One region of the Desmospora activa DSM 45169 genome, then DNA from elsewhere that is predicted to be linked to it. Evidence: riboswitches for the same ligand, from Rfam matches in the RefSeq annotation. Region 1 holds a riboswitch; the other holds the start of a gene.
The links. A riboswitch is a leader RNA that binds a small molecule or an ion and turns the genes downstream of it on or off. The one in region 1 is predicted to bind cobalamin.

Region 1 (4,500 bases):
GGAACAGCGGTGCCGATGTATATCTCAAATCTCCCTTGTTCCCGCCGTACGTTTTAAAGATCCGATTGTGGACGGTATGCGTCCCATTCCGAAAAAAATCGGCCATTAACCGACAGCTGTTCATTTCCCTCAATTTCTTTTTCCATATTTTTTAAAACAAAGGAAGTGATCCTTCTTTATTGTCCAAAATATAGGTGTACAGGTCTGTTTATTGTTCGATTCATTGATTACTGACAAAAGGAGGATTTTGCCATGACGTCAAAAGAGGATCGTATTACGCCCTCTTCCACACTTACATTTAAAGACTATGTAAAAGCGATTGGCCCAGGCGTGATTATCGCTGCGGCCATCATTGGACCGGGAACCGTTACAACCACCTCGGTGGCAGGAGCCACTTATGGGTATGAAGCGCTCTGGATTGTGATTCTGGCATGTGTGGTCTCCTATTTTTATCAGGAGCCCGCCATTCGCATCACATTGCGTAAAAGTACATCTTTAATGGAAGGAGTGCGTCAACATGTCGGAAAACCGGCCTCCGGTTTTTTATTGGTCGCTCTAATCACGGGAGCTGTCGCTTTTCAAGCGGGTAATTTTACCGGCGCGGCTATGGCCCTCAATTATTTTATACCAGAAATAACGATCACCGCATGGGCCTTGACCATGGCGATTTCGGCATTGGTTATCGCTTGGCTCGGAGTTTACACCTTGTTAGAAAACATCAATAAGGTTTTGATCGGCCTGATGGTTGTGGCTTTTGTCATTACCGGCTTTGTATCCGGCCCCAGCCTCGGTGATCTGGTAAGCAAAGGCTTTTCCTTCCGTATACCGGGAGGAGACTACTGGATGGTGCTCGCGCTGTTGGCGACCACATTGCCCCCTAATACTGTATTGGGCCTATCCGCCTTTCTTAAAAAGAAATACGCAACCGTAGCCGATCGCATCCCCTCTCGGGAAATTGCCCTCTCCCGCTTCGATCTCCGCTTTAACATGGTAATTACTGCGTTTATCACCGGATCGATCATCATCTGTGCCGGTGCCGTCATTCATCCACAAGGGATTGAGATAACCGGAGCCGAGGATATGGCGATGCAACTAACTCCGCTTTTGGGGCGGTTTGCTGGGGTATCGTTTGCCTTGGGATTGTGGGCGGCCGGTTTTTCTTCCGGTCTGTATCAAGCCTCTTTGGCCTACATTTTGATGAACCAGGCATTTGGGTGGCCGGAAGATGCCACCGCACTCCGCAGTCGTATCATCATGGTGGTGACCAGTTTGGTACCGGTCGGGATTATCGCCCTGTTTGACGAGATGCCGATTGCCGTCATCGTCACCGCACAAGCCTTAAACGGGTTGGCGTTACCGCTGGTGGCAGCCTTGATCTGGCTTCTCAGCAATAAGAAAGATTTCTTAGGGGATTCCGTCAACAACTCCAGACAAAATATCATCTACGGTTTGATTATGCTACTGGTTACCTTTCTGGCGCTGCGTGTCTTTCTTGAGTTATTCCATGTCATTTAGGTGAAGCGCTAAAGAGAACCCATCGCCGCCATCCAGCGACTACAACTTACGTCGGTCGGAACAGACGCGAGTGTTTCTGGAAAACATTCTAATTGACCACGCCTCCGCTTTATAGTAAGCTTTTAAAATAATTTCATATCACGGGGATAGGTATGTTGGATTAGTCCAACGTTTAAAAGGGAAATCGGTGAAAATCCGATGCGGTCCCGCCACTGTAACAGGGGAACCGACGGCATATCAGCCACTCATTCATTTGCATGGATCACGAATGGGGAAGGCGCCGTCCGATGATGAACCTGGAGCCAGGAGACCTGCCTATCCCAACAACACCAGTGGTACCTACGGTTGATAGGGAGGTGTTTGGATGAACGGGATTGAACCCATTTGAATTTGTCATGGGAAGTAATCACATGAACAGAAGCATCCAGCCATCTCCGCGTGTGTACTTGGGAGATGGCTTTTTTAATGATGAAAGGGGCGATGGATTGTGGTAAACGTATACACCAGTAACCTCGGATACCCGCGAATCGGAAAACGGCGAGAATGGAAAAAAGCGCTGGAATCTCATTGGTCCGGCAAAATCGAGCAAGCGGAGTTGGAGGAGCGGATAAAAACGCTCCGGCATGAATACTTGCATACACAGGTGGAAAAAGGGGTTGATCTCCCACCCGTGGGTGACTTCACCTACTATGACCATGTGTTGGATACGGCGGTCATGTTTGGACTGATCCCCAAGCGCTTTGGCCATGATGGAGGTCCAGTTTCCCTGGACACCTATTTTGCAATGGCCCGAGGGAATCAAAAAGCGGTCGCATGTGAAATGACCAAATGGTTTGATACCAACTACCATTACATCGTTCCGGAATGGGAAGAGGAAATGGTACCCACTTTGCTGGAAAACCGTCCGCTTCGTGCTTTCCGTGAAGCCAAACGCTGGGGAATCAACGCCAAACCGGTGATTCTAGGCCCGTTTACATTTTTAAAACTGGCCAAGGGATTTCATCCTGATCAGTTTTCCCGCTTGCTCTTGGACACCCTCACTCCGCTGTATGCCCAAGTGCTGCAAGAATTAGAGGCAGCAGGCGCCGATTGGATTCAACTGGATGAACCCGCCTTCGTAACGGATGTCACCGCCGCTGAAATGGAATGGTTACACACCGCATACAGTCGACTGGCGGATGCCGCTCCTGGGCTGCGCCTGTTGGTGCAAACTTATTTTGACTCCGTCTCCGCTTACTCCGATCTAATCCGTTTACCAGTACACGGAATCGGGCTGGATCTGGTGTACGGCCGGGAAGAAAACCTGGCATCGCTCCAAAAGCATGGATTTCCCGAGGATAAAGTACTTGCGCTAGGTTTGATCGACGGCCGTAACATCTGGAAAACACCCTTGCAAAAACAGCTCAACCTGCTGGAGGAGATTCGGGAGATCGTCTCTCCGGCCGCATGGATGTTACAACCCTCTTGCAGCCTGTTGCATGTACCGGTAGATGCGGCAGAAGAGCAGGAGCTACCATCAGAGTTAGCCGGGGTAATCGCCTTTGCCCATGAAAAATTGGATGAATTGAGCATTTTAAAAGAAGGATTCCTCCACGGGCAAGCGGTTGTTGCCGAAGTATTGCAAGAAAACGCTGCTGCGATTGAAACGTTTGATCAGGCTTCTTTTCGCCGGATTCCTGAGATACGGAAGGAGATCGCCAACCTTACTTCCACAGCCTTTACCCGCAGCCATCCCTTTGCCGAACGACAAGAACAGCAGGAAAAATTCTACTCCTTCCCGCTGTTTCCCACCACAACCATCGGCAGTTTTCCGCAAAGCCCGGAGGTGCGACGCGCCCGTAAAAAATGGCGAACGGGCGAATGGTCCGAGGAACGTTACCGTGAATTTGTACAAAAAGAGACCGCTCGTTGGATCGGCATTCAGGAAGAGATCGGCTTGGATGTACTGGTTCACGGTGAATTTGAACGAACCGATATGGTAGAGTATTTTAGCGATAAATTGACCGGCTTCTCCTTTACGAAACACGGTTGGGTCCAATCCTACGGTTCCCGTTGTGTTAAACCACCCATCATCCACGGCGATGTCGCTTTCCATGCACCGATGACGGCGGAGATGAGCAGCTATGCGCAATCGCTGACAGAAAAAAAGGTAAAAGGCATGTTGACCGGCCCCACCACCATGATCCGTTGGTCCTTTGTGCGTGATGATCTCCCGGAAAGCGAAGTCGCTCTTCAAATCGGGTATGCCTTGCGACAGGAAGTGGATGCACTGGAGTCCAGCGGGATCGCCATCATCCAGGTGGACGAACCGGCATTGCGCGAAGGGTTGCCCCTAAAGAAACACAAGTGGAAGGCATACCTGGATCAAGCGGTACGCGCATTCCGTCTGGCCACCTCTTCTGTTCAACCGCAAACACAAATCCACACTCATATGTGTTATAGCGAGTTTCATGATATCATCGATGCGATTCAAACGCTGGATGCCGACGTCATTTCCATTGAATCCTCGCGCAGTCACGGGGAGCTGATCCATGCCTTTGAGGAAAAAACGTATCCCTTAGGGATTGGACTGGGCGTCTACGATATCCATAGCCCCCGCATCCCCACAGAAGCGGAAATGTTACAGACGGTTGAGCGGGCATTGCGCGTTCTGCCCCCTACTCTTTTTTGGATCAATCCCGACTGCGGCTTAAAAACGCGACGAGAAGAGGAAGTAGTAGCCTCCCTGCAAAAGATGGTGCAGGTGGCACAAGCGATTCGCCAGCAGTGGCAGAAGACGATTACTTCTTAAAGGGATTCCGCCTTGCCCCTTTATGGAAGCAAGGCGGTTTACAGATTTTTGCCGACTAAAGACCAACTCCTTTAGGGGTGGGATGAAAGGCCGCGTTACTCGGTATCCTTTATTGGGGATGGTAAGAGCAATCCGTTTGTTGTATAATCGAACGTATGAGCGGTGCCCATCCCACTGATAGTGGGTTTGTTCCT
Region 2 (4,500 bases), 2.2 Mb from region 1:
CCGTTGCCGTTGACCCCAGGCAGCCATCTCTTTTCCCTGAAAGCGAACCTGGCCCATATCAGGAGGCTCTTCCCCGCATAGAAGCCGGATCAGAGTCGTTTTCCCACAGCCGTTGGGGCCGATCAAGCCGACCATTTCCCCGGCGTGCAATGTCAGATTTACATTGCGTAGCACTTCTCGCCCCTGGCGCTGTTTACTTACCCCAATCGCTTCCAGCATCCCGCTCACTCCTTTCACTCTTCGTCATGGTGGCGGGGATTCCTCCCAACCGTGCCGACTGTGTCGCCGTAGCAGCCACGCAAAGAACGGTGCTCCGATAAAAGCGGTAATGACACCAATCGGCAACTCCCGCGGATCCATCAACATGCGTGCACCGGTATCCGCCCATACCAGGAAAACGGCTCCTCCCAAAGCGGACAACGGCAACAACACCCGATGATCCGGTCCCGTCAGCATCCGGAGCAAATGGGGGATAATCAACCCGACAAAGCCGATTGTACCGGATACCGCCACCGCCGCCGCCGTCATCAATGTGGCGGTTACCAGCAACACCAGTCGTACCCGCTCCACCGGTACACCCACATGGGCGGCGGACCGTTCCCCCAAGGCCAATAAGTTTAACGTACGGGCCAGCAGCCAGCTGAGCAAGAGACCTCCAGTCAAAAAGGGAACGACGACCATTGCATGACTCCAATCCCTTAAAGCGACACTTCCCATTAACCAGTACTGGATTCGCTGCATTTCCTGGGCGGATACGGTGGCGATCATATAGGTAAGAATCGCACCAAAAAACGCTTGCACCACCACTCCGGATAAAATCAGCGTATCACGGCGCATCGTATTTCCGACACGAGCGAGGCTCAATACACAGACGAGTGCCAGCGCTGCCAGTACAAATGCCCACAACGGCACCGTCCACCGCCCCAACCAAGCGGCACCCCATCCGGTAAAGATGGCAATAGCCGCCCCTACCGCTGCCCCCGAGGAGACCCCTAGGATATAGGGATCAGCCAAGGGATTGCGCAACAAACCTTGGAAAACGGCCCCCGCTGTCGCCAATGCCGCCCCCACCACCGCCGCCAATACGACACGGGGCAGACGAATTTCGCGAATGATCGCTTCTGTCACCGCATCGGTTTCCACTGATCGCACCGGTTTGATCATGACCGCCCACGCATCAAGCATGCCAATATTAGCCGATCCAATCGAAACGGCCAAAGCCATCGAAAGCAGCAACAACACTGCCAACGACAGCAACCATAATCCTAAACGCAAGCTCCAACGGCTCCCCATCATCATTTGGCGACTTCAGCGTATGCTTCTGGATACAGCCCTTCCGCTATCTGCAGGAGACCCTGGGTGATCCGGGGGCCGGGACGGCTGATCAGATTGGAATCTACCCGTTGGATACGGTCATGTTTGACGGCATCGATTTCCTGCCAACCACCACGGGATTGAACCGCCTTCTCATCCCCGTGCGTAAGGAGAATAACATCCGGATTCCATTGGATCACGGTTTCTGAAGAGACAGGGTCCCATCCCTCATGGTCAGCGGCTACATTTTCTCCACCGGCAGCGGTGATCAATTCATCTATAAACGTGCCTTTTCCCGAAGTATGCAAATCAGAGGAGACTTCCATCCACACCTTCACTCTCTCCTTGTCATCCTTTACCGTTGCCGCTACTCGTTCCGCCAGTTCCTTCTCCTTTTTCATGTCAGATATCACTTTTTCCGCTTGCTCCATCGCTCCGGTTGCCTGTCCCACATTGTGGATCATCTGAAAAACATCATTCAAATTCTGCGGTTCATAGCTGAGAACAGTTAGTCCCAACTCCCGTAGTTTATCGATTGTCTCCTGTCCATTCACTGGAGAGGCCAATACCAGATCCGGCTTCAGCTCGGCTACCTTTTCCACATTGATCGTCATATCGCCAACCTTTTCTACCTCTTTTACCTCTTCGGGATAATCGTCATTGGTAGTGACTCCCACTACTTTCTCTCCCAATCCGAGGGCATATGCCGTCTCGGTCATGCTTGGAATCAGAGACACGATCCGCTGCGATTCATCGTCGATACTCACTTCGGCATCCGTATCATCCGTCAGGGTAACCGGAAACCCTACCTCTGTCTGTTGCGGCTTCGCCCCTTCTTTGTCGGCGGCAGACGGTGCCTGACAGCCCACGCTCCAAACCATCGCCAAGGTCAACACCAAGGCCAATACACGAAAACGGCTCCACATCTCCCAACCATTCCCTTCTGGATGACAAAATAAAAAAACCGCTCGCCCGAGGCAAAAGGGTTTCACAGGCATTCCTTGAACAGAGGACACCGATGTCCACAACAAGGTCCCGCGCTCTCCTTTACCTCGAAGGAGATCGCAAGCGTACCGGTGAAGGGCAGGTCTCCTGGCTCATGGATCATCGCTTTACCGCGCCTTCCCGTCCTGAAGGACAGTGGCTGTATGCGGTTTCGCTTCCCATTGACAGTGGCGGGACCGCGCCGGATTTGCACCGGCTTCCCTTTTCACTTCCGCCCGTAAGCGAAAGACCCTTCACCTATCCACTTGTGGCTACATTATAGCTGATTGTCAGAAAATGTTCAATTCGGAAGAAAAGGAGGAACAAAAAACCCACTTGGCAAATCGGCAGTCGGGAGGTACGCTGGAAAGCAAGCAGGGGCTTCCACAAATGAAACAGTAAGAGCACGCAGTCTCAAAAATCCTTCCCTGATCAACACGTTTGTTTTTTGCTATCGTTTCCTGATAGACATGAGAGAGGAGGAGAATCGATTGTCAGAAGTAGAAACCGATCCCTTTCACTTAAGCCTGCCACAGGAAGAACGGGTAATCCGAGGAGAGGTGCGGCTAACCCCTTCTACCCAACCATTGCCGACCGTGATTTTGTGTCATGGTTTTAAAGGCTTTCGCCGTTGGGGGTTTTTCCCCTATGCCGCAGAAGCGTTGGCACAGGCCGGTTTTGCCGTTATCACCTTTGATTTTTCTATGAACGGCATCGGTGCAGATGGGGAAAACTTCACCGAGTTGGACCGATTTGCCCACAACACCTACAGCCGTGAACAAGAAGATTTAGCCCGTATCCTACAAGCACTCAAGCAGCAGGAACTCCCCCAGAGCGACGCGATCGATCCCCAACGGTTGGCGTTGGTGGGACACAGTCGCGGTGGAGCCAACAGCTTGTTGTTTGCGCTTGACCATCGCGAGGTGGATCGAGTCATCTTATGGAACAGCATCGCCCGACCCGACCTCTTTTCTCCTGAACTAAAAGAGCGCATCCGTCGCGAAGGGCGGGCCACTATTCCCAATGCCCGCACCGGCCAGGATATGCCGATCGATCGGGAGGTATTAGATGATCTCGAAGCAAACCGGGAGCGCTATGAGCTGTTGCAACGCTTAAAGGGATACGAAAAGCCGGTGCTGATTTTACACGGGGACGCCGATCTCTCCGTTCCTCCCGACACGGCTAAGAGACTGGCGGCAGCGATTCCCACTCACAAAACTCATTTTCTCGCTGGAGCCAATCATACATTTGGGGCGGTTCATCCCTTTCAGGGTACTACACCACAGTTGGAGGAAGCAGTGAGGCACACCGTCTCCTTTTTACAAAAACTCTAATCTCGCTAAAAGTATGAACAGCATCTTTTTTGCGGCAACGAAAAGACCGGCCAGCTGGCCGGTCTTTTCGTCTCAAGGGGGTCAAACTCTTTTTATCGAATAATAGGAAGGAATCGCAATTGTTAAGGTGTTGCTATTATTATATCCAATTTAAAAATGTATGTCAATCACAATAGCATCAAAAAATGAAAGCCATTCCATCTTTTTTCGTTTTTTCACTTTGATCAGCTTGTTAATAAGCACTTCAGCGTTTCACTTGACAAAACGAGATTTGCTTTATGGATGTTTCAGTAAAACATATTTTTTGTAGCCTAATGAAACAGAAGCAACGATTACTCAAACATCAAAGCGACTGTATATCCGCAAAATTTCCGCACATTTAGTACACCTGTATCCAGAATCAGATATTGCCCTTTGATTCCGATCAATGTACCATCCACTTCCGCATGCTTGTCCAAATTCCATGCCGCAATTTTTTCCGGGACGGAGATATGGGGATAAGCAAAATGAGTAACTGTTGCGTCATTCAATAGATACGGTTGATACTTTTCCGGAACATACTTATGTAATTCTTCTTTTACATCTGTCAAGTTGCGGTAGGTGATTTCGTTTTTCAGCATACGGCGCCAATTGGTCTTATCTGAGACATACTGGGACAGATGGACTTCCAATTCCCCAGCATCTTTCCGTGTGGGTACCTCTGCGATCGGCAAGGCGGCAACAGCCCCCTGATCTACCCAACGCTCAATGGTACGGATCTTCCGGGTGATTCCCACCTTAACATCACTGCTGAGCGCCAGATAAACGATATGGGGTTGAAGGCAATGGGCTTCCGCAAATGCATTGTCGCGACAGGTGCCCTGATGAT

Region 2: linked by a shared signal. The riboswitch ahead of C8J48_RS00285 (ABC transporter substrate-binding protein) and the one ahead of metE (5-methyltetrahydropteroyltriglutamate--homocysteine S-methyltransferase) in region 1 are both predicted to bind cobalamin.

What each region holds. Positions count from the first base shown of each region.
Region 1 covers NZ_PZZP01000001.1:2,246,328-2,250,827, forward strand. Annotated here, with positions in the region: gene C8J48_RS10915 (Nramp family divalent metal transporter) at 253-1,515, shown strand; cobalamin riboswitch at 1,647-1,848, shown strand; gene metE (5-methyltetrahydropteroyltriglutamate--homocysteine S-methyltransferase) at 2,003-4,306, shown strand.
Region 2 covers NZ_PZZP01000001.1:60,624-65,123, reverse strand. Annotated here, with positions in the region: gene C8J48_RS00295 (heme ABC transporter ATP-binding protein) at 1-219, opposite strand, end outside; gene C8J48_RS00290 (FecCD family ABC transporter permease) at 244-1,275, opposite strand; gene C8J48_RS00285 (ABC transporter substrate-binding protein) at 1,296-2,345, opposite strand; cobalamin riboswitch at 2,380-2,568, opposite strand; gene C8J48_RS00280 (alpha/beta hydrolase family protein) at 2,790-3,632, shown strand; gene C8J48_RS00275 (DUF2797 domain-containing protein) at 3,965-4,500, opposite strand, start outside.